DNA from 3 places in the Vibrio metoecus genome. Region 3 is predicted to be linked to each of the others. Evidence: predicted binding sites of a transcription regulator. Region 3 holds the regulator's gene; each other region holds the start of a gene.
What was found. Region 3 encodes PurR, which represses purine synthesis genes. Its sites were predicted from a motif close to TNANGNAAACGTTTNCNTNA; they were not measured.

Region 1 (10,122 bases), 230 kb from region 3:
TTAGTCATAACGTTATCCCTCTACTTGTACTCAGTGACCAACCACATCTTTGGCGTGGTGTTGGAAGAACTTGGTGAGAATTTCTAGGTTCTCGGCAGAAATATCTGTCCGTTCTCCCATACTTTTCGCCACTGGTCCCCAAGCATTCACCGTAAAGTGATTAGACGGGATCTTGGCATGGCACGTTGCACAATAAACGTTATCGAGTTGTTCTGCGTATGACCAAACCGGTTCTAAGCTATCCACCACTGGGGAAGTGATTTGCGCAGTCAAACTCACTGCACGCCACTGGTTACCATAAGCATCTGTCTTGTAGTTTTGCGTTTGCAGTGCTTGTTGGCCTTGCTCAGTTAAAGTAGCCACAACCGCACGTTGCCCTTCGCCCATATACAGAACTTGTTCGGCACCTTTCATTTGGTAAGCGTTAATTTGCACGGTACGTTCATCGCCCTTGGTACTCACAACATCCAGAGCAGTCGTCGGGTTAATCGTACCCAGTTCACCCATCGCAATCGCGGTTACGGGGTAAACTCGCTGCGCGTCAGCGGCCGTTTTTTCGGTAAAGGCCATCAAGGTTTCAAAGGCTTTGCTATCGAGCTCCGCTTCAGGCGCAAAGTGTGCAACCCCTTTATGGCAATCGATACAGGTTTGATTGTTGGCTTTGGCGTAGTCGTGCATTTTCACCGACTCCGGTGACTGCTCAAATGGCTCCATCGCATCAAAATCATGGCAAGAGCGGCACGTTGCCGAATCATTGGCGCGCATTTGCTCCCATACTGTCTCGGCTAACTCTTGGCGGTGAGCCTCATACTTCTCAGGCGTGCCAATCTTACCAGTGACAAACTCATGGTAGATATCTTTGGAAGCTCGCACTTTTGTGATGAGGTAATCAACCGGATCACTAGGAATATGGCAATCAGCGCACTCAGCACGGATGCCTTTCGCATTGGAAAAGTGAACAGAACCTTGATACTCCTTATAAGGGGTTTCCATAGTGTGGCAGGAGAGGCAAAACTCTGTGTTTGAGGTGTAATGCATCACAGCTGCACTGCCACCTAAAGTGACCCAGCCAATTGCCACACCAATGGCAACAAGCAGTGCAACATACCTTTTTTTGATCGACATACGCTGACATATCCTTTCACATTTATAAATATGCGATCATCCTACCCCTTTTGAGGTATGAGATATTGATCCGCATCATATACGTGCTACGAAAAGCGTGCTTATGTGATGTTGAGTCAAACCTATCGCGGGCTATCTTCACTTACCCTCCACGGATTTCAACCAACCTCTTTACTTATCGGTAACTCTCTAAACAAGTGCCATAAAAAATTCACCCCAGCGTAACTGGGGTGAAAATGGCGAACATAGAAACTCAACTAACGGATTTACTGAGCATTATTCATCTGGCTAAGTTTATCCCCAACCGGTTTGGAGAAATTAAAGCCGTCATGTTGATCCCAGTTGATTGACCAGGTCATTACCCCAGCATAATTAGGGTAGGCAAAGGCCGGTTTAATGGTGCCGCAACGGGTTCCTTTGGTTAAGCAATCTAGCGCATCAAGGATATTTTGAGTTGGTGCTTGCCCAGAATTTGCCGAACTTGGACCTGATGGCAAACCAATGGCCACTTGGTCGTCACGCAATGGTTCAAAGCGTGTCCCGTTGGCTAAAGTAAAGCCTTCAATCAACATTTTTGATTGGGCGACCATCATATCCACGGAGCCTTCTGGTGCAGCCCCCGGGGTATACGGATTAGGCAAACCACCATTGTTGTAGAGTTGAACATGTAGAATATCGAGCGTGTCACGCACTTCGTTAATCACCGGAATGTAAGCGCCCCAAATTCCACTGTAGGCAACCATACCACCTTGCACATAAGGGTGTTCAGGCGCCATAGTGAGGAACATATCACCACCGATGTTTTTCTCGATTTGCTTCAATGCTCGGCCTAAGCGTGCTTGAATTTGTGAGCCATGAACAAGGTTCGAGCCACTTTCGAGATCCACATCTAATCCATCGAAGCCCCACTCTTTGATCAATGCCGTTAAGCTGTTCACAAAGTTGGCTTCATCTTGATCATTATTAAGAGTGATCGTGCCTTCCGCACCACCAAGAGAGAGCACAAATACTTTGCCTTTCGCTTGTAGCGCTTTCATATCTTGCTTGAACTGCACAGGATCGAGCGCAGGGCAACTGCTGTAAATATCACCGGCATACAGGTTGAAATGCACCGTTCCTGTACTGTTGCGATCATTTTCTGCAAAGGCAATGTCAACCACATCCCACGCTTGTGGCATATCCGCCAAACGAATTGGGCAACCCGCACCATTGACGAAGTTATGCCAGTAACCGATCAGACGATGTTTCTTCTGAGTTTGCTCTACCACGCTGATTGCGGCTGCAGAAGAGGTCACGCTCGTTCTTGCAGCATCGGTCGCTTTCGCTGCAACGGTATAGTTACCAATCGCACTCGGCGTCCAGCTGTAAGCAAAAGGCTCTGTTGTATCCGTTGCCACTACCGCACCATTGACCACGAATTCCACTTTCGCCACATTATTGGTTAGTGACGTGGCATCGGCGGCAATGTTAACCGGTTTACCTAGACCAACGGTTTGACCGGATGTCGGCGAAGTCAGTGAAACCACAAGATCTTGATCGCTCACCGTCACGCTGACTGCGCTTTCACTGGTGTTACTGTCGTTGTCCGTGGCCACTGCTTTCAGGGTTTGATTCCCCGTGGTGGTTGCTAGCCAGTTAACCGCGTAAGGCGCTTGAGTCACCACCCCTAAGCTGTTGTTGCCCGCAAAAAACTCCACTTGCGTGACCGAGCCATCGGCATCACTGGCTTGCGCCGCCACACTGACAGTGGAGCCAGCAAGAATCACTTGGTTAGCCGTTGGGTTGGTTAATGTCACTACAGGTGGGGTTGAACAAGCACCGAAACCACTCCATGCTTCTTTCCAATAACTTCCAACACCTGGCTCATACGCCCAACCGGAGCTGGAAGAACACCAGCCGGCGATATCACAGCGGTATTTTTGGTTCTTATTTTGTACCAACTGCCCTGCCGAATACGCGGTTCCCGCCGAATAAACAGGTAAACCCGCGCAACCTGCATTCGAGCCACTGCTGACCGTTAAAGTCACTTCTTGGCTCACGGTAGATTGGTTGTCGTTATCAATGGCTTTGGCTTTAAAGGTATGGCTGCCGACTGCGGCATTCCAATTAAACTGGTAAGGCTCAGAGCTATCGGTCACAACAAGTTGACCATCAACATAAAATTCAACGGCGTTGACAGTGCCATCACTGTCAGTGGCATTTGCGGCCACGGCTAGAACATCGCCCACGGTTAGCTGTTCACTACCCGTCGGGCTAGTCAACGTCACAGTTGGCGGAACTGGGTTACCGGTAGGCGTTACGCTGATGTTCACCGTACTGCTTGATGTTGCGCCTTGGTTATCGGTCGCAATCGCGGTCACTGAAGTAGCTCCTAGCGTTGCCGTCCAATCCACTTGGTATGGGGCTTGCTGGTCAATCGCGATACGCTGTGTGCCGACTAAAAATTCCACTTGAGTGATGCTGCCATCGCTATCTGAGGCATTGGCTTGTAATCCGACGACGGAGCCTTGTGGGATCTTGGCATTATTGAGCGGCGATTGAATGGAAACTTGAGGAGGATTATTGCTTCCCCCGTCACATTGGCCAAGAACTTGCCATGCATCCCATGAGCCAGAATGGGTTGCCGGATCGTTACCCTGAGTCCAGTAACGCGCTTGATAAGCGGTGTTGGTTTTTTGAACTTTGTCGCTGCTGACATACACGGTGTTGCTGTCCCACACTGGCACACCGGCACAATTGTAAGCTTGTGCGGAGTAACTTACTCCCAAGCTGGCGGCAATTACTGCCGCTAAGCAATAGCGCTTCATGTTTCTCTCCTGTATTAGATGATATCGCCTATAACTAATACTCTAGAGTGAAAGTTTTGCATGTTAATCGACTGAATAGTTTACGATTCTCGGCACAGTGTCACTGCACACAGTTCGATGAAACATCGCTTTCAATACTTTTTCGGCGCGATTCACGAATCGAAACATAGCTTATTTGCCTTGGCCAAAAAGCCCATAAAAAAGGCCAGCATACTCGCTGGCCTCAATCCATCAATCTGTGATCACAGAGATAAAATCACCCCAGCGATCGATGCGCTCATCAGGTTAGCCAATACGCCTGCACCAATCGCACGGAAGCCGTATTTTGAAATAAAGGCGCGACGCTCAGGCACCAAACTGCCCAAACCGCCAATCAAAATCGCCATGGTGGAAATATTCGCAAAACCACACAGAGCAAAAGTAATGATCGCTTGTGAGTGTGCACTCAGCTGCTGCTTCACTTCGATGAGTTGAATGAAAGCCACAAATTCGTTCACCACCACTTTATTACCAATCAGCGAACCTGCGGTGATCGCTTCCTGCCATGGAATACCAATCAGCCACGCCACAGGAGCGAAAACATAACCCATGATCAGTTCAAAGCTCAGCTCGATGCCAAACCAGCCACCAACCCAGCCTAACAAGCCATTTAGCAGAGCAATCACACTCACGAAAGCGAGCAGAGTCGCGCCCACCGCAACGGCAATTTTCACACCCGACATCGCACCATCGGCAATGGCTTCAACCACATTGGTTGCCTTCGGCAGATCCAACTCATCTTCTGCCGTTACAACATCAACCTTTTCGGTCTCAGGCAACATGATTTTCGCCATTAATAGCCCTGCTGGCGCAGACATAAATGCTGCTGCGATCAGGTAGTTAAGTTCCACGCCTAAAGAGGCATAGCCCACTAAAGTACCACCTGCAACCGAAGCTAAGCCGCCCGTCATCACCGCAAAGAATTGTGAATCCGTCATTTTATGGAGATAAGGTTTTACCACCAGCGGCGCTTCAATCATACCGACAAAGATGTTTGCGGTAGCGGAAAGGGATTCCGCACGGCCTGTGCCAAGCAGTTTCTGCAAGCCACCGCCAATCAGGTTGATCACTTTCGGCATGATGCCTAAATGGTAAAGGCCAGAAATCAGTGCGGAAAAGAAAATGATGATGCCGAGGACATTGATCGCAAACACAAAACCCACACTGCCATTGGCAAGGCCACCAAACACAAAACCAATTCCGTCTTGTCCATAGTTGATCAGTTGTGACACTGCGCCTGTCACACTATTCAGTGCATCTTTACCGGCTGGCACGTACAGCACCAGTAACGCGAAGAAAATTTGCAGCAGTAACGCTAACGAGACTGTGCGCAAATTGATATTTTTTCTATTGGTAGAAAATAGCCACGCAACCAGCAAAATTGCGCCCATACCGAGGAGTGATGACATAACGCCGCCCAAAATGTGAGTAGAACAGGAAAAGCGGCGATTTTAGTGAAGGAAATCGTATGCGCAAGGTCAGTTTGTTAATCACTCATTACTGAACTGGGGCGTAAAGTGCGAATTTTCATAACTTGCTGATTTTATTGAGACTAAACGTTTGCTTAAAACTTATCTTTTCCATTTGGAAAATATCTTTTGAAAATCAGCAACAATCGATTACGCCTTATCCCGTGGTAAAGCGCACATAAGGTTGTAAGCGTGAATCCCAATAACAAGGATTGCCTAGCGTATGTTTGATGAACTCGATGACCGCCGAAGTCTTTTTCGGCATATGTTGACGGCTTGGGTAAACCGCATAAAACGGCATTTGCTGGTTGGCACACCATTCAGGAAACAGTTGAATCAACTGCCCTGTACGAAATTCATCACGCAGTAAATATGTCGCTAAGTAGGCGATGCCCCACCCTGCCACAGCGGCATCGCGCACCGCTTCTGCCAAATCGACTGAATAGTTACCGGAGACTTTAACGGTTTGACTTTGCCCATCCCGACTGAATGACCAACGCGTATAATCACGCTCCCAACTACGATAAATCAAACAGTTATGATCCATCAGCTCCACTGGTTGAGTCGGAGTGCCATGACGCAGTAAATATTCTGCTGATGCAGCCACCACAAAACGACAATCTGCAATGCGTTGCGCCACATAGCCTTCCGGCAGTTGCTCGTTACTGGTGATCCACAAATCGAGCCCTTCTTTAAGCATATCGACTTTATGATCAAACAGATGTACTTCGACTCTAAGATCGGGGTACTGCTGGCGAAGTTGTTCTAAGGCAGGTAACACATGCAAAGTACCGAACGATTGCGATAAACCAAGCCGGAGGAGGCCTGCCACCTCATCACGCTGATCTTCCATTTCACTTTGTGCATTGGTCACAATCGTCAGCAGCTCACGGCACTGAGAGTAGAAGAGATTTCCCGCATCGGTCAGAGTGAAACTGCGCGTGGTACGCTGCACCAACTTTACCCCTAGCGAGGCTTCCAACGCGGCAAGCTGTTTACTGACATGGGAAACCGACACCCCTAGCGCATGCGCGGCGGCGGTGAAACTTTGATGTTGAATTAACACCGCAAATAAAGCCATTTGGCTAGCGCGTTCAGCAAGCAAGCTTGATTGTCTCCGTAAAAATACTCTAACGACCTAAAAACAAAGGGCTCAAATGAGCCCTTGTGTTGGATAGGCAGCACTCAGAATTTGATCCGATCCGCCAAATGGCTAACTGCAAGAGCGAAGTAGTATGAGCGGTTCCACTTCATCAATACATTGTAGTTGTTGTACACGAGGTAAATACGCCCGGCTTCATCATCCGGCATGATCAGCCACGCTTTCATGTCGTCAGAAAGCACCGGCAGTGGCTTACCGTCATAACGCGTTACGCCCAGTTTGCCCCACTCTTGCAGCGTTTTACCTTTTTCTGGCTGACGCCCTTCCAAATTATGATCAAAGCCTTGAGGGATTTTTACTTGGCGTCCCCAAGTATATTTGTCATCCCATCCTGACTGGCTAAGATAGTTCGCCGTGGAAGCAAACACATCTGAACGCGTTCCCCAAATGTCTTTTTTGCCATCGCCATTGCCATCTGCGGCAAAATTCAAAAATGAACTTGGCATAAATTGGCATTGACCCATCGCGCCCGCCCAAGAGCCTTTCATTGCTTCAGGGGCAATGTGGCCTTGTTCTAAAATCTGCAAAGCGGCCATGGTTTCTTTACGGAAAAACTCTTCACGGCGACCTTCATAAGCCAGCGTCGATAAAGCATCAATCACACTGAAGTTACCCGTCAGCGCACCGAAATTACTCTCTACCCCCCACAACGCCACTATAAATCTGGGTTGCACGCCGTATTGCTGCCCAATGCGCTGCAATTCATCATAATGCTTTTCATACAAAGCTTGAGCTTGTTTAACCTTCCACTCCGGCACTGCACGTGGAATATATTCATCCAACGTCAGTTTTTTCTCTGGTTGGTTTTTATCCGCCACCACCGCACGGGGTTTGTATTCAACATTTCGAAAAGCCGCTTCAAGAACACGATCAGAAATTCCCTCCTGACGTCCCTGCTGTTTTAAGCTTTCCACATATTGTTCAAAACTGACTTCATTGGCGAGCACTGGTGCTGACAGAGTCAAGCCCAATACTATCGATAATAATTTTTTCAAGATGCCCTCCTTGAGCGATCTTCATCAGGGAGTTTGGCGCGCTTTGCGCTCCTTATGTTGCTCCAGCAAGTTCTCTGGTGGCGGCGGTAATTGTAGGAAAAAACCCTGCTCTTGCAGTGAAGCTTTCACTTTTTCCACATTGACCTGCGCCAGTTGACGCTGCTCAAGATTGACCAACATGACAAAAATAGGTTTACCAAACATCTGTTTCAAGGTGTCAGGAACCTGTGAAAAATCGTCCCGTTTCGGAATATACAGATAAGTGCCTTCTTTTTTAGGACTTTTATAAATCGAGCAAAGCATGACAAGCCTTTTAATTAGATGATTGACCACTTAGGGCGTTTTGTCTTAATTCAGTTAACTTTGACCAAAATTGATGCCAAATCACTTATTTCACCGCAAGAGAACTTGCTGTGCTTTGGCGCTGAATATAACATGACAGCCCTGTTCTCAGCCAATGCTCTCTCCGCAAGGCATAGAGTTTATTGAGGTCAACGTTACCATGTCGAAAAACCCTGACCTGAAAGGTAGTAGCTTTACTTTGTCGGTGTTACACCTTTCTGACAACCAAATTGAACAAACTGTTCAATTTCTTCAAGAAAAGGTCGCGCAAGCCCCTGCTTTTTTTGCCCATGCACCCGTAGTGCTGAATGTGGCGAAAGTCGAGGGTGATCTTGACTACCCCGCATTAAAGCAAGGGATCCGCCAAGCAGGTTTAATTCCGGTTGGTGTCACAGGATGTAAAGACAAACGTAGCCAGAATCTCGCTGCCGAAGCAGGTTTTGCGGTAATGACCGCAACCAACTCCCCCACTCAAGCCCCAGCTAAAATGGCCCCCACCAAAGTGGTACGAACCCCAGTGCGTTCTGGCCAACAGATCTATGCCAAAGATGGTGATTTGGTGATTTTGAGCCATGTGAGTGCGGGTGCCGAAGTGATTGCCGATGGTTCGATCCATATTTATGGCACGTTACGTGGCCGAGCGATTGCGGGAGCCAGTGGCCAAAGAGAAGCCCGAATTATTTGTCATGATTTGCAAGCGGAACTGATTTCTATCGCCGGCCATTATTGGTTGAGTGACCAAATTGAAAGTCAGTTTTGGCAACAGAGAGTGATGCTCAGTATGACTGACGAATCACTCTACCTCGAAACGCTCACGATTTAAGATTGAAAGGAAAATATAACATGTCGCGCATTATTGTCGTCACGTCAGGAAAAGGCGGGGTTGGCAAAACCACCTCCAGTGCTGCTATTGCTTCAGGTCTCGCACTGCGAGGCAAAAAAACCGCAGTGATCGATTTTGATATCGGTCTGCGTAATCTCGATTTAATCATGGGCTGTGAGCGCCGCGTGGTGTACGACTTTGTCAATGTCATCAATGGTGAGGCCACACTGAACCAAGCCTTGATTAAAGACAAACGTAACGAAAACTTATTCATCCTGCCAGCTTCTCAAACCCGTGATAAAGATGCGCTAACCAAAGATGGTGTTCAGCGTGTACTCAATGACCTCAAAGAAATGGGGTTTGACTTCATCATTTGTGACTCTCCTGCTGGTATCGAACAAGGCGCATTAATGGCGCTTTACTACGCTGATGAAGCAATTGTCACCACCAACCCAGAAGTCTCATCAGTGCGCGACTCTGACCGCATTCTCGGCATTCTCGATTCGAAGTCACTGCGTGCAGAACAAGGCCAAGCGTCTATCAAGCAACACTTACTGCTGACCCGCTACAACCCAGCGCGGGTAACTCAAGGTGAAATGTTAAGTGTACAAGACGTCGAAGAAATTCTGCATGTACCGCTGCTTGGCGTAATCCCAGAAAGTCAGGCTGTGCTGAATGCCTCTAACAAAGGGGTTCCAGTGATTTTTGATGACCAGTCAGATGCAGGACAAGCGTATCAAGATACCGTTTCTCGTCTGCTGGGTGAACAAGTCGAGTTTCGTTTCCTGACTGAAGCGAAGAAAGGAATTTTCAAACGCTTATTCGGAGGTTAAGGCTATGTCATTGCTGGAATTTTTCCGCCCACAGAAGAAGACTTCCGCGAGCGTTGCCAAAGAGCGTTTGCAGATCATTGTTGCCGAGCGTCGCAGTCAAAACGATCCGGCACCGAGCTACTTGCCACAGCTCAAGGAAGACATCTTGAAGGTGATTGCCAAATACGTCGCAATTGACCCTTCGATGGTCGAACTCTCTTTCGAGCATAAAGACGATGATATTTCAGTGCTCGAACTCAACGTCAAACTGCCGGATGACGAGAAATAATCGGTTTAAGGCCCTCAAATATGAGGGTCTTTTTTTACCGCTCTTTAAATCATAAAACATGGCAACATTGACCAAACCATCACCTTAAATCGAAAGCGTGAGACGTTTTATTATCTGTTGGGAAATGTCACTTTTATTGAGCTAGATCACACAAAAGTTGTCGCTAAAATGACGCGCGTTTGACCCAGACTTAACGGCGCGAGTTCATAGTGGCCGAGTTTCTGATGGTCAACATTTCTTAACCAAGGATTTATGATGA
Region 2 (10,122 bases), 1.3 Mb from region 3:
ATCGGCAAGATCAATCTGATCGATTTTTTCCGCGATGTGGGTAAGCATTTTTCAGTCAATACAATGATCAATCGTGAATCGGTGAAGCAGCGTTTAGCGCGTCCGGATCAAGGCATCTCCTTTACCGAGTTCAGTTACTCTTTGCTGCAATCTTATGACTTTGCGCATCTCAATCGTGAGTTTGGTTGCGCGCTGCAAATTGGTGGCAATGATCAGTGGGGCAATATTGTCAGCGGGATTGATTTGACTCGCCGCCTCAATGGTGCCGAAGTATGTGGTTTAACTTTGCCGCTGATCACCAAATCTGATGGAACTAAATTTGGCAAAACCGAAAGTGGTGCAGTGTGGCTTGAGAGCAGTAAAACCTCGCCGTACCGCTTCTACCAGTTTTGGTTAAACAGTGATGATGCGGATGTGTACCGCTTCTTGGCGTATTACACTTTTTTGAGCACTGCTGAGATTGAGGACATTCGCCAAGCCGATACGTTACGCGAAGGCAAGCCACAAGCGCAGCAGATTTTGGCAGAGCACGTGACCCGTTTTGTGCATGATGAAGAGGGACTCGCTGCGGCGCAGCGGATTACTCAAGCGCTGTTTAGCGGGGATGTCAGCTATCTCAGCTTAAGTGAGTTGGCTCAGTTAGAGTTAGATGGTCTGCCTTGTGTGGCGGCATCACGTACCGATTCCTTACTCGATTTGCTGCTCAATTCAGGTTTAGCCAGTTCCAAGCGCCAAGCGCGCGAGTGGTTGGAGAGTGGGGCGATCCGTGTCAATGGTGAGCGAGTACAGCAAGAGGGCGTGTTATCGGGCTTTGCTCTGTTTGATCGCTACTACGTGTTGCAACGCGGTAAGAAGCAGTTTGCTTTGATCAAATTGGAAGGTTTGGCTGAGTAAAATCGTTTGATAGAAGCAGTGGGGTTAGCCCCACTGACTTTCAAACCAACTCTCTAGAATGATCACCGCCGATTGGCAGTCCACATTGCCTTTGCTCAGTGCTTTGTAACCGCCCATGGCGAACAGTTCTGCGCGCGCTTCGGTGGTGGAAAGACGCTCATCATGCAGTTCTACGGGCAAACCAAAACGGCCATGCAAACGCTGAGCGAATTTCTTTGCGCGTGGGGTGATGGTGTCCAGATCTTTGCCGTGCAGATCGGTAGGCAGGCCAACAATCAATAAATTGGGTTGCCACTCTTTGATCTGTTTTTCAATTTCATCCCAATTGGGGATGCCATCATTGGCTTTAAACGCTTTTAGCGGTGACGCCGTGCCAGTGATCTCTTGGCCGATTGCACTGCCAATGCTTTTGGTGCCGTAATCAAAGGCCATAACGGTACGTGACATGGTGTTTCTCTTTTAATAAAAAATGTTCAATAAAAATGACAGTAAAAAATGAGGCTGCGTGATCGCAGCCTTGGATTTGGTTAGGCGTGTCCGGCGTCGCTGGAAAGCTGCGCAGGGGAGATGCCGAGTTTTTGGATCGCCTTTTGCCATTTCTCATGCACGGGCGTATTAAAAATCAGCTCAGGATCCGCTTCTATGGTGAGCCAAGAGTTTTCGGTGAGTTCCACCTCTAACTGTCCAGCAGACCAACCAGAATAGCCAAGCGCGACAATGTAGCCTTCAGGCTCCGCCTCGGTACCGAGTACAGTGAGAATATCCTTCGAGGTGGTGACGGCGATGTCATCGGTCATGTTCATGCTCGATTCGTAGTGATCGCGCGGACGATGCAGAATAAACCCACGATCTTCCGATACCGGACCACCATTGAACACCGGCTTTTTCAGACTTTCTTGGTGAGACTGTGGGTAAGCCGGTTCGATATCAACCTGCTTGAGCATGCCGCCGACCGTTATATCGATCGGCGCATTGATCATTAACCCCATCGCGCCATCTTGGTTGTGCTCGCAGATATAAATCACGCTGCGCTTGAAGTAAGGATCCTTCATGCTAGGCATGGCAACCAGAAAATGATTGGTAAGATTCATACTGTGTCCAACCTCTATTTCACTGCTGTGGCTGCTCACATTGCGGCCGCTTTAAGGCGACGTTCAATGGCATCCATCAACTTGCCTGTGATTGAAATATCGTACGCAGCTTCAATCTCTCGAATACAGGTTGGGCTGGTAACGTTAATTTCGGTCAGTTTATCGCCAATGACATCCAAGCCTACAAACAGTAGCCCTTTCTCTTTTAGGGTCGGAGCGACCGCTAGAGCAATTTTCTTATCGGTTTCACTCAGTGGGCGAGGCTCACCACGACCGCCGGCAGCCAAGTTACCGCGGGTTTCACCTTTGGCTGGAATTCGCGCCAAGCAGTAAGGCATAGGTTCACCATCGACCACCAAAATGCGTTTGTCACCGTTGCTGATATCTGGCACAAAGGTCTGAGCCATGCAGTAATTCTGGCCGTGGTTGGTTAAGGTTTCGATGATCACTGAGAGGTTAGGATCGCCCTCTTTAACGCGGAAAATCGAAGCTCCGCCCATACCATCGAGGGGTTTTAGAATCACATCCCCGTGCTGTTCACGGAAGGCTTTAATCTTCTCGGCTTTACGCGTCACCATGGTGATCGGCGTCAGCTCTGGGAACCAAGCGGTGAACAGTTTTTCATTACAATCGCGTAGGCTTTGTGGTTTGTTCACTACCAATACGCCTTCATCTTCCGCGCGCTCCAAAATGTAGGTTGCGTAGATGTATTCGGTGTCGAACGGCGGATCCTTACGCATTAAAATCGCATCCAATTCAGAAAGTGCGATGGTTTGCTCGGATTTGAATTGATACCAACCGCTCGGATCTTCTTTCAGCTCGACAACTTTAGTATCGGCCAGTGCCACACCTTGCTCTAAGTGTAGATCATTCATTTCCATATAATGGATTTCATAACCGCGACGCTGCGCTTCAAGCATCATGGCAAAGCTGGAATCTTTTTTGATGTTAATGGAAGCGATGGGATCCATCACAATACCGAGTTTAATCATGGTTTATCTCCATTTAGCCAAGATCGCCGAAACGAACTTGTAGTGCAGTTATCGCTGTGAGTGCCGCAGTTTCTGTGCGCAGTACGCGTGGGCCTAACAAGGTTTCTTCAAACTGGTAACGACGTGTCATATCAATTTCTTCCGCTGACAGACCGCCTTCAGGACCAATCAGCAAACGAACTTTGCTCACTGGGGTGGGTAAGGTGTTGACCGAGTATTTAGCGCGTGGGTGCAAATTGAGTTTCAGTGCCTCGGTTGGCTCTGCACACCAAGCTTCGAGATCCATAATTGGGCGGATTTCTGGCACGGTATTACGGCCACACTGCTCGCAAGCGCTGATCGCAATTTTCTGCCACTGCTGGATCTTCTTCTCGAAGCGTTTTTCATCCAACTTCACGCCACAACGCTCAGAAAGCAGAGGGGTGATGGTGGTTACGCCCAATTCCACCGATTTTTGGATGGTGAACTCCATCTTATCGCCGCGTGAAATCACCTGACCAAGATGCAGATCGAGGGGCGATTCAATACTGTTTTCCACGCGCGCTGTGATGTTGACCAGCACCTGCTTTTTGCCGACTTCACTGATCACGGCTGGGAATTCAGCCCCAAAGCCATCGAATAGCAGCACTTCTTGTTCAGCTTGCATACGCAATACGCGACCGATATGCCCAGCGGCATCTTCACTCAGGGCTACGGTGCAAAGCTGGTGGATCGGTTCTGGATGATAAATTCGTGGGATGCGCATGCGGATAATTCCTAATCATTAAACGAGGTTACCTTCTTCCAACTTAAAGCGGCAACTTCAGTTGGAAGAGGCATATCTGGCCTCTAACATGGATGCAAGTTGGGCAAAATACAAGGGGGCAGGGTGAGATTCTGCCAATCAGTTCGGGCATTGTTCACGCACAAAGCGGTTCGAGTTGCCTTGCACTTTTTCAATCCGTTGGTCACGGATACATTCCCATTCGCTGACCGGATATTGATTGTTCCATGCCTGCATTAATTGGTTTTGCGCTTTGGAAAGTCGCAAACCGTACTGCTCACTCATGTACAGATAAGTGCGCGCAATTGCCCCGCGTGCTCGTTCTGGCGGCATGGCTGCGCGCTCTTTGAAGTTCACTTGCATTTCGCACTGGCCGTAGGTGACACCATCGACACCATTCCATTGACTGAAACCGAAGTTGGAACGATCACCATTTACTTCGCCAATCGCTGGAGTGAGGTTGTGCAGATCGGCTTCCATCTGATTGAACTCTGGGCTAGTACGAGTGCAGTTTTTGCGGCCACCTTGTTGCCAGCATTGCAGCTGATGACCAAATTGCCAAGCTGGGACTACATGTTCCCATTCAATACGCGAAGCACGATTCTCATTTTTACGTACTTGATAGCCGCAACTCTCCAAATCAGGGATGCCTTTTTTGCCTTGCCAGCGAATGTCGCAGCCACAGTAAAAAGAGACCGGATGATCACGGTAAATCTTCACCGCTTCATTTTTCGCATGACTAAAAGACATGGGGGCGGCAAAGGTGAGGAGAGGCAAGCTCGCCATAAAAGCGGTTATTAAACGGATAATCAGCATGATAGACGTAGATAAGTAGGTTTTTTATCAGTCTAACACTCATAAATTACCTTTGTCGTTGATGCTTTTGTTAGTTTTTAGCGAGGGAAAGGCAAAGCCTATAGAGGTGGCCTCTGTCAATCAAAGGTTAGGCTTGGTAGATCAAGTTTTGTTGGCAGCTTTGGCAGCGATAGGTGGCTTCACCGCGCAGCACTTTATTGTGGCGACGAATGGTGAGGGGGTATTCGCGGCACGCACAGCGGTAGTGGAAGGTTTTGCCCTGTACTGAAGCAACAGAAAACGTGTGGGTGGTTTTGGGTTCGAGTTGAAACACCTGTTTCATCACTTGTTGCCATTCGGCACCGTGTGGACGTACTCGTCCATAAAGCTGATACGTAATCAGATGAGCGATTTCGTGTGGGATCACTTGCTGGAGGAAGTCATCGACGTTTTCGGCAAACAGCACCGGATTAAGGCGGATTTCCCACAGCTGTAAATAGGCTTTACCGGCGGCGCGCCCGCGTAAACGGTAGTTGAGCTTAGGTAGTTTAAAAGGGCGTTGCAAAGCCTCGCTGGCGGTGGCGATACACTGTTTGATTTTCTGCTCAGCTTGGCAGTGCAGATCAAAACGAACCATTAGCGAATTTCTACCTCTAAAAACCCTATCATCGAACTCATAAAAAAAGCCCTTTCATGAGAAAGGGCCTTGAACTCTATTGCAATCCTCGCCGTTTGTCAGCGGTGACTTGAAATAATGCTTATTTTAGACCAGCGAAGTCACGCAGCAGCGCGGCTTTGTCTGTCGCTTCCCAAGGGAACTCTTCGCGGCCGAAGTGACCGTAAGCTGCTGTTTTCTTGTAGATAGGTTGCAGCAGGTTCAGCATCTCTTGCAGACCGTATGGACGCAGGTCGAAGAACTGGCGAACGGCTTCGATGATGATCTCTTGAGATACTTTTTCAGTACCGAAAGTTTCCACCATGATAGACGTTGGATCAGCAACACCGATTGCGTAAGACAGTTGGATTTCACAACGATCAGCCATACCCGCCGCAACGATGTTTTTCGCAACGTAACGCGCTGCGTAAGCCGCTGAACGGTCAACCTTGGATGGATCCTTACCAGAGAATGCACCACCACCGTGACGCGCTGCGCCGCCGTAGGTATCAACGATGATCTTACGACCTGTCAGACCACAGTCACCCATAGGACCACCAATCACAAAACGACCGGTTGGGTTGATGAAGTATTTGGTCTCTTTGCTCAGCCATTCTGCTGGCAGAACAGGCTTGATGATCTCTTCCATTACCGCTTCACGCAGGTCAGGCGTTGAAATAGAGTCACAGTGCTGAGTAGACAGAACCACGGCATCAATACCCACGATCTTGCCTTGGTCGTACTGGAAGGTCACTTGAGATTTCGCATCTGGACGCAACCATGGCAGCGTACCGTTTTTGCGAACTTCTGCTTGGCGCTGCATCAGACGGTGTGCGTAGGTGATTGGTGCTGGCATCAGCACTTCAGTTTCGTTAGTTGCATAACCAAACATGATGCCTTGGTCGCCCGCGCCTTGCTCTTTAGGATCGGCTTTATCAACACCTTGGTTGATGTCTGGCGATTGCTTACCGATGGTGTTCAGTACTGCACAAGAGTTGGCATCAAAGCCCATGTCTGAGTGCACGTAACCAATTTCACGAACGGTTTGACGAGTTAACTCTTCGATATCAACCCAAGCGGAAGTAGTGATTTCACCACCCACCATCACCATGCCAGTTTTTACGTAAGTTTCGCAAGCAACGCGAGCTTTAGGATCTTGCTCAAGAATTGCGTCCAACACTGCATCAGAGATCTGGTCTGCAATTTTATCTGGATGGCCTTCTGATACTGATTCTGAAGTAAACAGGTGCTTAATCGCCATGATAGCTCCAATATTTGTGGTTATTCGGTAACGGCATGAAGTGGCGCTACCGATCAATTTCGTACATTTTGTAGGCGTTTCTACATCTAGACGGCTATTCTAGTGTCGAGCGCTCAAATTACAAGCTCTTTTTCTGTTTAGCCCATAACCAAACGTTTGCTTAAAAAAGTCAGCTTTGCCACTACAAAGCGAGAATGTGCTAAAAAGTGTGACAAAATCGGAGCAAAGCACCAGTAAATCGTTTGCAGCAGCAGGGGGGCTTTGCGACAATAGCCGCCACTGATTTTCCGCATCCATTCATTTCGCTTACTTCCCATTTAGGAGTCGACATGTCTTCTCGCAAACAACTTGCCAATGCTATCCGTGCCCTGAGCATGGACGGCGTTCAAAAAGCTAACTCTGGCCACCCGGGAGCCCCAATGGGCATGGCGGATATCGCCGAAGTACTGTGGCGTTCACACTTAAACCACAACCCACAAAACCCAAACTGGGCTGACCGCGACCGTTTTGTACTGTCTAACGGTCACGGATCTATGCTGATTTACTCGCTGCTGCACCTGAGCGGTTACCAGCTGTCGATTGACGATTTGAAAAATTTCCGTCAACTGCACTCAAAAACACCGGGTCACCCAGAGTACGGTTACGCACCGGGTATCGAAACCACCACGGGCCCTCTAGGCCAAGGCATCACTAATGCCGTAGGTATGGCGATGGCTGAGAAAGCACTGGCGGCGCAGTTCAACAAACCGGGTCACGACATCGTTGACCACTTCACTTATGTGTTCATGGGTGATGGCTGTTTGATGGAAGGTATCTCGCACGAAGCGTGTTCACTGGCGGGAACACTGGGTCTGGGCAAACTGATTGCATTCTGGGATGACAACGGTATTTCTATCGACGGTCACGTGGAAGGCTGGTTCTCAGACGACACACCAAAACGTTTTGAAGCGTACGGCTGGCATGTGATCCCTGCGGTTGATGGCCACGATGCAGATGCAATTAACGCTGCGATTGAAGCGGCGAAAGCAGAAACCTCTCGCCCAACGCTGATTTGTACCAAAACCATCATCGGTTTCGGCTCACCAAACAAAGCGGGCTCACACGACTGTCACGGCGCTCCTCTGGGCAACGATGAAATCAAAGCCGCGCGTGAATTCTTGGGTTGGGAATATGCTCCATTTGAAATCCCAGCTGACATTTACGCAGAGTGGGATGCCAAAGCCGCAGGCGCAAGCAAAGAAGCCGCTTGGGATGAGAAATTCGCCGCTTACGCGAAAGCTTACCCAGCCGAAGCTGCTGAATACAAGCGCCGCGTAGCCGGTGAGCTGCCAGCGAATTGGGAAGCAGCAACCAGCGAGATTATCGCCAACCTACAAGCTAACCCTGCCAACATCGCATCGCGTAAAGCATCACAAAATGCGCTGGAAGCGTTCGGCAAACTGCTGCCAGAATTTATGGGCGGCTCAGCTGACCTAGCGCCTTCTAACCTCACCATGTGGTCTGGCTCTAAGTCTCTCACAGCAGAAGACTTCTCAGGCAACTACATCCACTACGGTGTGCGTGAGTTTGGTATGACCGCCATCATCAACGGTATCGCGCTGCACGGTGGCTTTGTGCCTTACGGCGCGACCTTCCTGATGTTTATGGAATACGCGCGTAACGCGATGCGTATGGCAGCACTGATGAAAGTGCAAAACATCCAAGTGTACACCCATGACTCTATCGGTCTGGGTGAAGATGGCCCAACCCACCAACCGGTTGAGCAAATCGCTTCCCTGCGTATGACACCAAACATGAGCACATGGCGCCCATGTGACCAAGTAGAATCAGCGATGGCGTGGAAACTGGCGATTGAGCGTAAAGATGCGCCATCTGCGCTGATTTTCTCGCGTCAAAACCTCGCGCAGCAACCACGCAGCGCAGAGCAAGTCGCGAACATCGCCAAAGGTGGTTACATCCTGAAAGATTGTGCAGGTCAACCTGAACTCATTCTGATTGCAACAGGCTCTGAAGTTGAACTCGCGGTTGCCGCTTACGAGCAACTGAGCGCCGAAGGCAAAGCGGTTCGCGTGGTCTCTATGCCATCGACCGACGCATTTGATAAGCAAGATGCAGCCTACCGTGAAGCCGTTCTGCCATCTGCAGTCACCAAGCGTATCGCGATTGAAGCGGGCATTGCCGACTTCTGGTACAAGTACGTCGGCTTTGGCGGTCGCATCATCGGTATGACCAGCTTTGGTGAATCAGCACCAGCGGGTGAGCTGTTCAAACTGTTTGGCTTCACTACTGAAAATGTCGTGAAACAAGCCAAAGAACTGCTGGCGTAATTGAAAGCCATTCTTTGTGAAGCAAAGAAAAATCGATGATAAAAAATCCCGCTGCGGCGGGATTTTTTATTGCCACTCATCAGGCCTTGCTTGGCGGAGCGCATCAATGAATAGGCGCAGCCGAAGTGGGTGACGACCGAGCGGATAGAAGCAGTTGATTTCTGTTGGCTGTGATTGCCATCCGTTGACGCAAGGAATGAGGCTGCCCGGATGCGCCGTTTCAAAACCATTGGCAAACCAAGTGGGAAGCAAACCAATACCACGACCTTTAGCAATCGCATCGGCTTGCATGGCAAGATTATCGCTTTGTAAACGACTCTCTAGTGCTGGCAGTGAATAACTGCCGAACTCTGGATGGTGCAGTTCAAGCTCCGCGCGCCGACAAGCAATAAAATCAATCCATGGGTGATGAATCAGCTCACGAGGATGGGTGGGTTTATCTCGATGGGCCAAATATTTGGGAGAGGCGTAAGCGGCATAGCGCCAATAGCCTAAGCGCTCTTTGCGATAACCCATGGGGGCGGCGTGTTCAATCCAAATGATCAAATCGGGCTCAAATACCTCATCACTGTGTTGAAACTGGCTGAGTAAACGGATCTTCAATGTCGAATGCTGCTGCATAAACTCATCCAACACTTGGCTGAGCCAACCACGGATCAAATTCGGATGCACCACCAGCGTGAGTTCGCCAGTGACTTGATTGTTCAATTCTTGCAACGCTTCCTGACTTTTATTCGCCAGTTCAAGTAACTGTTCTGAGTAAACCGCAAACACTTCCCCCGCTTTGGTGAGCGTTAAGCGGTTGCCCTGCCGCATCAACAAACTTTGTCCTAAATCCTCCTCAAGCTGTGCCAAGCGGCGACTCAGGGTGGATTTAGGTTGTTCAAGTGCTTTGGCTGCGGCAGTCAGGCTCTTATGTTGGCAAAGCGCATGGAAAGCTTTTACGGCGCTGAGATCTTGCATAGGTATTTGACCTTTAAAGAATAATTACCACAGACGTTCCATATTTGGTCCGCACTATTCCATGTGTCGATCTATCTCCAATACAGAATATATGAATAATCCGCTTCTGAAATTAAGAATAATTATCATTTAAAGGAGAGGTAAATGTCCAGACACAATCCATCCCTCGTCAGTTTATCTGTGACGCTTGGCTTAATGTTTTCGGCTAGCGCTTTTGCTCAAGAAGCGACGAAAGCGGATGAAACCATGGTGGTCACTGCGGCGGGATACGCGCAAGCCATTCAAAATGCGCCAGCCAGTATCAGTGTGATTTCAAGAGAAGATCTGGAATCTCGCTATTACCGTGATGTGACCGATGCGCTAAAAGGCGTTCCAGGCGTA
Region 3 (10,122 bases):
CAAGGGCAAGGCGTTGTGCAAAACCGCGTTGCAAGAAGAGTTACATTTGCCTGTTGCCAATGTTCCTATGTTTGGCATGGTTTGTCGTTTAACACACCAAAAAGGCTTTCATTACCTGTTACCTATTTTGGAGCAGTTCTTACGTAATGATGTCCAGGTGGTGATTGTCGGGACTGGTGAGCCAGAGGTCGCAGCGCGACTGAATAAAATTGCTCACTCTCATCGCAATAAGTTTGCTTTTGTCGAGACCTACAGTGAGCGTTTAGCCCACTGGGTTGAAGCTGGATCCGACTTCTTCTTAATGCCTTCCGAGTTTGAGGCATGTGGGTTGAACCAGATCTACAGCATGGCTTATGGCACCTTACCTATCGTAAGAGAAGTCGGCGGGTTGAAAGACACGGTGAACGATTACGATAAGTTTCCTGAGCGTGCGACGGGTTTTGGTTATCAAGAACCCACACCTGAAGCGTTGCTGATCACCATGCAGCGTGCCTTGCTGTTTTATCTCCAACAACCTGATGAGATGCTCAAAGTACAGCAACGTGCGATGCAGCAAAACTTCAGCTGGGAGGAGTCGGCACAGGAATACATGAAAATGTATCGTTTGGCGCGATTTGGTTAGAGGTAAATTTTAAAGCTAAGGCACCTTTAGGTGCCATTATTTTCTGCTCTGCTCAACAGTTTCTTACAACTGAAGTGATTTTCCACACACGGTTTATGGTAGTCTTGGCCTGCGTAATAACGAGGTGCCAATGTCTGCCATTGCTGAAAAAGTTCTGTTTCATAAAACCTACCTTCATCCTACCAGTCGCGAGTGGGTGGTTTTCGTACATGGCGCAGGAGGCAGCTCTTCAATTTGGTTTAAGCAGATCAAAGCCTATCGTCAGCATTTTAACTTGCTACTCATCGATTTGCGTGGTCATGGTAAATCAAACCAATTGCTCAGAGATTGGATAGCCAATCGCTATACTTTCAAAACGGTCACCCTTGATGTGCTGAGAGTATTGGATCATCTGAAAATCCAGTCAGCCCATTTTGTGGGAATGTCCCTCGGTACGATCATCGTCCGTAACCTTGCCGAGCTTGCGACACACCGTGTTAGTTCCATGGTGCTTGGTGGTGCGGTAACGCGGCTTAATGCGCGCTCACAACTGTTGGTTAGGCTAGGGCATTTGAGCAAACACCTCATCCCGTATATGTGGCTGTATCGGCTATTTGCTTACATAGTGATGCCGCAGCGCAGCCAAAAAGAGTCACGACATCTCTTTATCCGTGAAGCGCAAAAGCTGTGTCAAAAAGAGTTTAAGCGCTGGTTTACCTTAACGGCTGAAGTTAATCCCATGATGCGCTACTTCCGTGACCGTGAATTACCGATCCCCACTTTATATTTGATGGGTGAGAAGGATTACATGTTTATCCATCCGGTGAAGGAGATGGTTGCACTGCATGCGCAGAGTGAACTGTATGAAATTCCAAATTGTGGGCATGTATGTAATGTCGAGCAGCCTGAGCTGTTTAATCAGCGTTCTATCGAGTTTATCCAGCGCCAAATCCGTTAACACTTTTATTCATTACATTGGGTAAATCCACACTGCCAACAAACGCTAAACTGCCCTTCATGGCTTTCGCCGCATTGTGGGCATAACCAGCGAGATTGTTTCGGCGGATTAAGATACTCAGCGATGATTTGCTCGGCGGCGGTTTTCTGCTGAGGTTTCTTTAACCAAAGTGATGGTGCGCTGCTGGAATCCATCGGGAGCTCGCCACGCAGCGCAAACAGCATCTCTCCACGCAATTCACACGGGATCCCTTGTTGATGCAACAACTGCATCAAGATATGAGCCTCTAATGGATGATTTGCAGTATAAATTTTCATCATGGTTGATGGGGGTTCTAGCCCAAGCTCATTTCATCGGTGATGAAACAGGGCGCCGTTGAAGTTTATTCATGAACCATTTCACCACAACAGGAAATACACCCAACAACACAAAAGAGGCGAGCACTGGTGCAGAAACGATCTGGCTCAAGCTAGAGATTTCGGCTAGTTGAGTGCCGGCATTGAGATAAACTGCTGTGCCAGGCAACATCCCTAATTGGCTGACCCAATAGTAACGCCAAATGGAAATAGGCGTGAGACCCATGACCAAGTTAATCAAAAAGAAGGGGAAAATGGGAATTAAGCGTAGCGAGAGCAAATAAAAGGCTCCATCCCGTTCGACACCTTGGTTAATGGTTAACAGCTTATCGGCAAATTGAGCTTGAACCCAGTCGCGCAATAAAAAGCGGCTGCTGAGGAAAGCAAGAGTTGCCCCAATCGTACTCGCAAATGAGGCTAGCAGAAGGCTGAGCCAAAACCCAAACAGTGCTGCACCCAATAGGGTGACAACAGTGGCGCCTGGGACCGAAAAGGCAGTCAACAGGACATACAACACAAAATAGATAAGCGCAGCTTGTACAAGATGTGCATCAATGTAGTTTGCCAATTCGGCTTGCTTGGCTTTGGCCACATCTAACGTCAGATAATGGCTAAATTGTGTCACCAAGATCGCCGTTATCGCGATCAAAATAAGGGCAATAATGAGCTTTTTGTTCATGAGTGGTACCTAGTCAGCACTTTGATATTGAGGCTTTTGATAGCCATAAGTGGAATATCTTATCCCATTGGTAATGAAGGCAATGCATCAGGACTTGGGTATAAGTATATCGACTCAAAATAAATTCGCCCGATTGGTATGAACTAGGGCTATGAAGTAGAAGACAGGGGAAGCGCCGTATTTCTTTCAAAAAAATAACGCGCCCGTGTGGACGCGTTATCAGATTTTACTCAAAGTATTCATACAAACTTGGCGAGGAAAGACAAACTCAAAACGAGAAATCAAAGGTGTCTTAGTAGTTCGTCACGACGATTTTGTGGGATCACTGACCAATGTTTACCTTCGATTGCCCCCTCTAAAGCCCATAACAGCTCAAGACTAACCTCTGCCGAATGGGTACGTTGAATGGCTTTATACGCTTCAACAGAACCGAAAGAGTGTAGAGACTCAACGCTTTCGATACCGGCTTTTTTGAGCATTCTTTCCGTTGCTAAACGCAAGTTGGGAAGATCTTTCAAACGGTCAGGCTTCGCTTGTGCTTGTGTTTCACGTTCGGTCTTAGCGACCTCAAGCGCAATACGAGCTTCACTTAGGATAGAGGTTGGATTACTCCAACAATCATCAGGTAGAGCGTAGTACTTAGTGACGACGGGGAAACCACGCTTTTTGTAAACATAAGGTTCATAACCTTGCTGCTTGAACTTTTCGATTGTGGCATCGTCTGCACGGATGTGCAGAGTATCGTTAACCACAAGCGCAAACATAGTTTCGTCGACGAAAATACCAAAGCCACCAAACATTGAACGAGATTTCACACGTCCTAGCTGCTCAAAGAGCCGCATTGAATCTTTTAATACTGGTTTATCCATGCTGTTAGTCTCGGAGTATTGTTACATACGCCACCAAATCAGGTCCGAGAAAATTAGCAAAAGCATGCAACTGCCGTGTCAATGATGAGTCAACATAGTGTATGCATTTTTGCCATCGGTAACCCCGCTACCTACCTATGTTCTGGTTTAGGCCGGAGGCTTTGCGTCCCATTCTTTCAAATGGTTTGCCCTGTGCGTGACATTTTTCCTGATAAAAAATAACCAAACTTGGGTCATTCTCACATACTGATATTTCAATTGTGAGAATGAGCCATGTTAATAATACTCGCTCTACATTAGTTTTGTCATATTTATGTGACAAGCTTTCAAATATAGGCTCTGTGAATTGTCAAGAAAGTTAGGATTTTGTCAAGTCTTTCACAGTGTCGCGTTCGACGATCTCAGGATGCATCTCGAAAATTCGGCGCTCGTGTTCTTTATCTTTAATACGCTCTAACAGAATTTCGAACGCATTTTTACCCACACGACGCTTAGGTTGGTGCACTGTGGTCAGTGGTGGAGAGAAGTATTCGGCCAGTTCGATATTATCGTAACCAATCACGGATATTTCTTCAGGAACACGAATCCCTTTTTGTTGCAAACGGCTCATTAGACCTAATGCCATGGTGTCGTTGAAGCAGAATACGGCAGTTGGGCGCTTATCCATAGCAATGATTTTGTCGGCGGCAAGGACTGCGGTATCACACTCAAAATTACCTTCTAGAATCCAATCTTCATTCACGGGTAAGTGCGCTTCAGCCATCGCTCGGCGGAAACCTTGAATACGCTCTTGGCAAGCGGCTTTGACAAAATGACCACTTAAACAGGCAATATCGGTATGTCCACGATCCGTCAGATATTTGGTCGCGAGATAGCCACCTTCCTCTGAGTTATCGATGATTTTATCAGCGTGCGACGTTTCTGGGCCCCAATCCATGATTACTTTTGGAATGTCTTTGTGAGCGTCGAGCATTTCCTGCAGCTCTTGAGTCAGGTCAGAGCACATGACTAAAATGCCATCCACACGTTTTTCGGCCAGCATGCGAATATAATCACGCTGCTTTTCATAGATGCCGCCCGTGTTACACAGAATCAAAGTATAACCTTGACGGTAACAGTAGCTTTCCACACCATCGATCACTTCCGAGAAAAACAGGTTTGTTGATTGAGTCACTAGCATGCCAATGGTGCGTGTAGTGTTGCACTTCAAACTACGTGCGACCGCACTCGGTGCATAGTTGAGTTGCTTAACCGCTTCCATCACTTTCTCTTGGGTGGTTTCTGCCACAAAGCGAGTTTTATTGATAACGTGAGAAACGGTGGTGGTAGACACGCCTGCAAGGCGCGCCACATCTTTAATCGTAGCCATAGAGTGTTCCTGTCGATGACTGCTGATGCCAGCGAATGTTATTGGTTAATTAAATCAGCAGAAGTAAGGCGAGACTGAGCGAATCTTCACACTCTGTGCGGCGAGGAACTACATATACCGTACGTAAAGCGCTTCAATCATCATGCCTAAAGTAATAAAAATACAAAAACCGCCAAGAAACAGCGGTTTACATTTTTATTCGTTTTTATCGTTTGCGGGTGGATTTTAGACTGCAAATGTATCCGCCGCAACGAAATTCATTCATCAAACTTTAAGTTCTTTCACAATTGATTTGTTTATGCCCCTGGCTTTTTGCAATGGTAAAGTTAGGGGCATAAAAATAGACGTGTTGTTATTGAATGCGCTGACCTAGTTCATCGATGTAACGTTGATCTTGCTGTAAAAATGCCAACGTTAACCGAGCTGCCGCCGCGTAAAAACCAAACGCATCAAACTGAGTACAACGTTCAACAAAAAGGGGTAACCAACTCAATAAGTGTTGAGTAATGAAATCAGATTGTGTCTTGAGAGCTGAGTTAACCTCGGAGCCTTCTTTATTCGGGGTATTGCTGATAACAAGATGCGCAAGAAAGTCGAGTTGAATCGCGAGATGATCGGCGGGCTCATTAAGGTTCGGATCCACATTCACGTTATAGTGGCTGAGTAATTCACGCATGAGTTGTGCGGGCTTGCCATTGAGTAATCCTTTGTCTGTGTAGACAGATGCATAGGGTAACGCTGAGTCACGATCGGACTTTAAAAATAGATCGCAAAAATCAGCGGCAAGTTCCAACTGTGCATCTTGGCGATCTTGCAAGCGATTGAGTGCATCGATCAAACTTTTCACTTCCATCGCTAAGCTTTCCTCATCGGCAAGTGCGGTTAAGAAAGTACGGATTTCAACTGAGTGATAATGGGCGATATCTTGTTCAGTCAGTTCTTTAAAAAAGAGACTCGAAAGCCACCAATAAATTTCTGCGCGTTTTTCATTGAGGATATTCAGTTCTTGGATCATGTTTGCTCTCCCAATCGATTGACGCGTAGTCTAAACCATAAAAATGAACAGCAATCATGCAAAATATGACAGTTTGTGAAAAGAAAAGAATACGTTGTTAATCTGTTAAATAAAGCTTGCGTTGTATCAAGGAAAGGTGAGTTTTCTCACGATATTTCTCGAGTTATTAACAAATATGAATAGAATGAGTGAGCGATAAATCCCGTTATTTAAAATGGTGCACTATGAGTTATCACGTACTTGTGGTTGAAGATGACCTCGTCACCCGTAGTAAGTTAAGCGGTTACTTTCAAAATGAAGGTTACCAAGTAACAGAAGCGGAAAGTGGCGCACAAATGAGAGAAGCACTTGAGCTCAATGACATCGATTTAGTCTTGCTGGATATTAATTTGCCTGGTGAAGATGGACTGTTATTGACGCGAGAACTGCGTGGCCAGTCGGAGATTGGCATTATTTTAGTGACAGGACGCACAGACAGTATCGATAAAATTGTTGGCCTTGAAATGGGCGCCGACGATTATGTGACTAAACCCGTCGATTTGCGTGAGCTACAAGTTCGAGTGAAAAACTTGTTGTGGCGTATTTCGTTGGCTCGCCGCGATAAATACAGCGAGAAGGCAGACGATACGTTGGTTTACTTTGGTGAGTGGACATTCGATATACAGCGTCGTGCTTTGAGCCGAAATGGTGAGCCGGTGAAACTCACCAAAGCAGAATACGAGTTGTTAGTTGCACTTTCCTCTTATCCTAATCAAGTGCTGAGTCGTGAGCGTATTTTGAACATGATCAGTCATCGTGTGGATGCGCCAAACGATCGTACTATTGATGTGTTGATTCGACGTATGCGCGCCAAGATGGAAATGGATCCGAAGAACCCGCAAATTTTTGTCACCGTTCACGGTGAAGGGTATATGTTTGCAGGGGATTAAACTGATTTACACTCAATGTGTTTGCATTAGGCTCATCCCAAACATAAAAAACCGGCATATTGCCGGTTTTTTTATGTTTGTAACGACTTAGCGGAGGGGGAACGATTAGGGCGTTGTCGGAGCTTCTTCTACGACAGAGGGCGTTCCTACCTGTACCTGTTCACTGCCATCACCGGCAACAGTATCACGCAGTTTTTGCCACAATAGGCCTAAGGTTTCGTACCAATACTGTTCGGTTTGCTCAAGATAGCGCGATTTAGGAATGTATTTATCCCAAGGCTGAACAATATTGAGATGGCCTAAGTAGTTAGTTGGTGCTGGAATTGGCGTTAAACCTGCCGATTCAAATTCGCGCATCGCGCGCTTCATATGACTTGCTGAGGTGACGAGCACCATACGCTTTTGTTGCACGAAAGCGGCCGCTTGGCGTGCCTCTTCCCAAGTATCCTTGGCGGTTTCCAGCAAAATAATATCCGATTTAGGTACGCCTAACGCCAAAGCGACACGCGCCATCATCCGAGCGTGGCTAACTTCGCTGCCGCCAGCGTAACCGGAGAGGATAAGCTTAGAACCCGGATACATACGACTAATACGAATGCCTTCCGTTAAACGCATAAGTGCGGCACGAGTAAGCTCGGAGGTGGGGGGGATGTCATCATCAACCACATGGCCATTACCGAGCACCATCACGTAGTCAAGAGTACCTTCTACGGGTAAAAATGCCGTGTAAGTACGTTCAAGGGGCATCAACAAACGAGTCGCCACAGGTTGAAAGGAAACCAGAAATAACCCAGTGAGAGAGAATAATACCACTAGGCAGCCAGTTTTACGTTTTGCCGTGAACATGATCAGCATCAGGCCCACGAAACCAATGATCAGCAGTGCTGGCAGAGGCATCAACAGTGAAGAAAAAATTTTTTTCAGCTCAAACATAGAGAAAATAGTCCGAAAAAACAGCACTTGAGTATAAAAAGAGTCGAAGCCTCTTTATTCCTGCCATTCGTATGACAGAATAGCAGGCACGGTTCGTTATCATAACTCAAGCTACTGTGACAGAAGATCGCAATTTCGACGATATTGCCCACAAATTTGCAAAAAATATATACGGTTCTGACAAAGGTGAGATCCGCCAAGTCATTGTTTGGGAAGATTTGGAGCAGCTTCTCAGTCAACTGGACACGCAAAAAGTTCCCTTGCACGTGCTCGATGCGGGTGGCGGCTTGGCGCAAGTATCGCAAAAAATCGCTCGCCTTGGGCATCGAGTGACACTCTGTGATCTTTCTTCGGAAATGTTGCAATTGGCCGAACAGGATATTGCAAACAATGGCCTGCTTAAGCAGTATCGCTTCGTCCACTCACCAGTGCAGACGATTCAAGCACACCTTGATGCGCCCGTGGATTTGGTGCTGTTTCATGCGGTGATGGAATGGTTAGCGGAGCCCAAACCGGCGTTGCAAAATTTGTTGGCGCAAGTTAGACCGGGTGGCATGGTGTCGGTGATGTTTTACAACTATCACGGTTTGGTTTACAAAAACGCCGTGTGTGGCAACATTCCGCACGTGCTAGAAGATATGCCGCACCGTAAAAGGTTTAAATTACAACCGCAGAAAGGCTTGCTCCCCGAAGAGGTCTTCCAATGGATCGAAGAATCGGGTTTTGAGATCTGCGGGAAATCCGGTATTCGTTGTTTCAGTGATTACATCGGAAACATGAAAAACATGGGCGAATACCAGTATGAGGATTTGGTGGCACTGGAGCGCAAATTCTGCCGTCAGGAGCCTTACCTCTCATTGGGCCGATACATTCACGTATGGGCTAAGAAAAAACAATAACAGGAAACACAATGAGTGAGTTTACTCAGGATACTGTGCAAAAGCCCATCGACGAACTCGTCACTTGGGTAAAACAGTATGACTTCTCATTGAATCTGCCTACTGAGCGGCTGGCATTTTTGCTCGCGATTGCTGTGCTCAGTAATGAAAGATTTGATGAAGAGCTCGGAGAAGGGGAACTTCACGATGCATTCGCGATAGTGACGCGCTTGTTTGCAGAATCGGGAGAAGCCTCAGCCTTTCGGGCTAACAATGCGATTAATGATCTGGTCAAGCAGCGCTTATTAAGCCGCTTTACCAGCGAAATGACGGAAGGTGCCAGCATCTACCGTCTGACTCCTTTAGCGATCGGCATTACCGATTACTATGTTCGTCATCGCGAATTTTCCAAACTCAAACTATCCATCCAACTCTCTATGGTCGCGGATGAGATGGCGAAGGCCGTGGAATCTGCGCAGCAGGGTGGCAGTGTCGCTCATTGGCGCAAAAACGTGTTTGGTGTGCTCAAATATTCGGTCAGTGAAATCTTTGACCGCATCGATCTCAACCAGCGTGTGATGGATGAGCAGCAACAATCGGTCAAAGAACAGATTGCTGATTTGCTGAATAAAGATTGGCGCGATGCGATCAACAACTGTGAAGCTTTGCTGTCCGAAACTTCCGCCAAACTGCGTGAGCTGCAAGATACCTTGCAAGCGGCAGGCGATGAGTTGCAAACGCAAATCCTCGATATTCAGGAGTGCGTGTATGGCGATCTGGAATTGGACTTCATCGAAGAGACACTGTTTGCGCTGCAGATGAAGCTTGACCGCATCACGAGCTGGGGTCAGCAGTCGATTGATCTTTGGATCGGTTACGACCGCCACGTCCACAAGTTTATTCGTACCGCGATTGATATGGACCAGAACCGCGCGTTCAGCCAACGTCTGCGTCAGTCAATGAACGACTATTTTGAACAACCTTGGTATCTCACTTTCGCCGATGCAGAACGTCTATCCGATCTGCGTGATGAAACCTTGACCCTGCGTGACGAAGAAGTTACCGGTCATGTGCCGATGGAAGTGGAATACGAAGAACTGCAACAAGTGAACGATGAACTTGCGCAGCGGATTGGCGACATGCTGAAAGTGCATAAAGAGCAGGGCGCAGCGATTGATTTAGCCCTTGTGCTGCGTGATTACCTAGCCAGCCATCCACGAACCCATCATTTCGATTTAGCCCGAATGGTTGTCGACCAAGCGGTAAGGCTGGGTTACTCCGAGTCCGACTACCGCGCTATCCAGCCTGACTGGACGGCGATCAACGATTTTGGCGCAAAGGTACAAGCGAATGTCATCGACCGATATTAATGAATACATGCCAGAGAATCTGGCCAAAGCGATTGCGAACCCGCTGTTCCCAGCGTTAGACAGTTTGCTGCGTGCGGGGCGTCATGTTTCCAGTGACGATTTGGATAACCACGCCTTCCTGTCGGATTTTGAACCGGATTTGGCGCTGTTTTATCAACGCTACCA

Region 1: a site for PurR is predicted at 5,428-5,447, ahead of EPB59_RS03725 (NupC/NupG family nucleoside CNT transporter). Genes of this name have one in related genera too.
Region 2: a site for PurR is predicted at 6,596-6,615, ahead of metK (methionine adenosyltransferase). Genes of this name have one in related genera too.

Annotation. Positions count from the first base shown of each region.
Region 1 covers NZ_CP035686.1:775,808-785,929, reverse strand. The annotation lists gene EPB59_RS03740 (molybdopterin guanine dinucleotide-containing S/N-oxide reductase) at 1-8, opposite strand, end outside; gene EPB59_RS03735 (NapC/NirT family cytochrome c) at 31-1,125, opposite strand; gene EPB59_RS03730 (Ig-like domain-containing protein) at 1,392-3,932, opposite strand; gene EPB59_RS03725 (NupC/NupG family nucleoside CNT transporter) at 4,175-5,380, opposite strand; gene EPB59_RS03720 (LysR family transcriptional regulator) at 5,598-6,545, opposite strand; gene EPB59_RS03715 (lytic murein transglycosylase) at 6,626-7,597, opposite strand; gene EPB59_RS03710 (YcgL domain-containing protein) at 7,622-7,900, opposite strand; gene minC (septum site-determining protein MinC) at 8,100-8,762, shown strand; gene minD (septum site-determining protein MinD) at 8,783-9,595, shown strand; gene minE (cell division topological specificity factor MinE) at 9,600-9,863, shown strand; gene EPB59_RS03690 (copper resistance protein NlpE) at 10,116-10,122, shown strand, end outside.
Region 2 covers NZ_CP035686.1:2,298,401-2,308,522, reverse strand. The annotation lists gene tyrS (tyrosine--tRNA ligase) at 1-894, shown strand, start outside; gene ruvX (Holliday junction resolvase RuvX) at 919-1,341, opposite strand; gene EPB59_RS10415 (YqgE/AlgH family protein) at 1,422-1,985, opposite strand; gene gshB (glutathione synthase) at 2,021-2,977, opposite strand; gene rsmE (16S rRNA (uracil(1498)-N(3))-methyltransferase) at 2,991-3,722, opposite strand; gene xds (extracellular deoxyribonuclease Dns) at 3,861-4,556, opposite strand; gene EPB59_RS10395 (SprT family zinc-dependent metalloprotease) at 4,684-5,172, opposite strand; gene metK (methionine adenosyltransferase) at 5,294-6,451, opposite strand; gene tkt (transketolase) at 6,781-8,778, shown strand; gene EPB59_RS10380 (LysR family transcriptional regulator) at 8,845-9,741, opposite strand; gene EPB59_RS10375 (ligand-gated channel protein) at 9,886-10,122, shown strand, end outside.
Region 3 covers NZ_CP035686.1:1,002,458-1,012,579, forward strand. The annotation lists gene glgA (glycogen synthase GlgA) at 1-622, shown strand, start outside; gene EPB59_RS04670 (alpha/beta fold hydrolase) at 753-1,559, shown strand; gene EPB59_RS04675 (DUF2007 domain-containing protein) at 1,565-1,876, opposite strand; gene EPB59_RS04680 (TVP38/TMEM64 family protein) at 1,905-2,594, opposite strand; gene EPB59_RS04685 (TfoX/Sxy family DNA transformation protein) at 2,876-3,463, opposite strand; cyclic di-GMP riboswitch class I at 3,578-3,663, opposite strand; gene purR (HTH-type transcriptional repressor PurR) at 3,822-4,832, opposite strand; gene torD (molecular chaperone TorD) at 5,185-5,847, opposite strand; gene torR (two-component system response regulator TorR) at 6,072-6,776, shown strand; gene elyC (envelope biogenesis factor ElyC) at 6,882-7,709, opposite strand; gene cmoM (tRNA uridine 5-oxyacetic acid(34) methyltransferase CmoM) at 7,826-8,608, shown strand; gene mukF (chromosome partition protein MukF) at 8,620-9,957, shown strand; gene mukE (chromosome partition protein MukE) at 9,938-10,122, shown strand, end outside.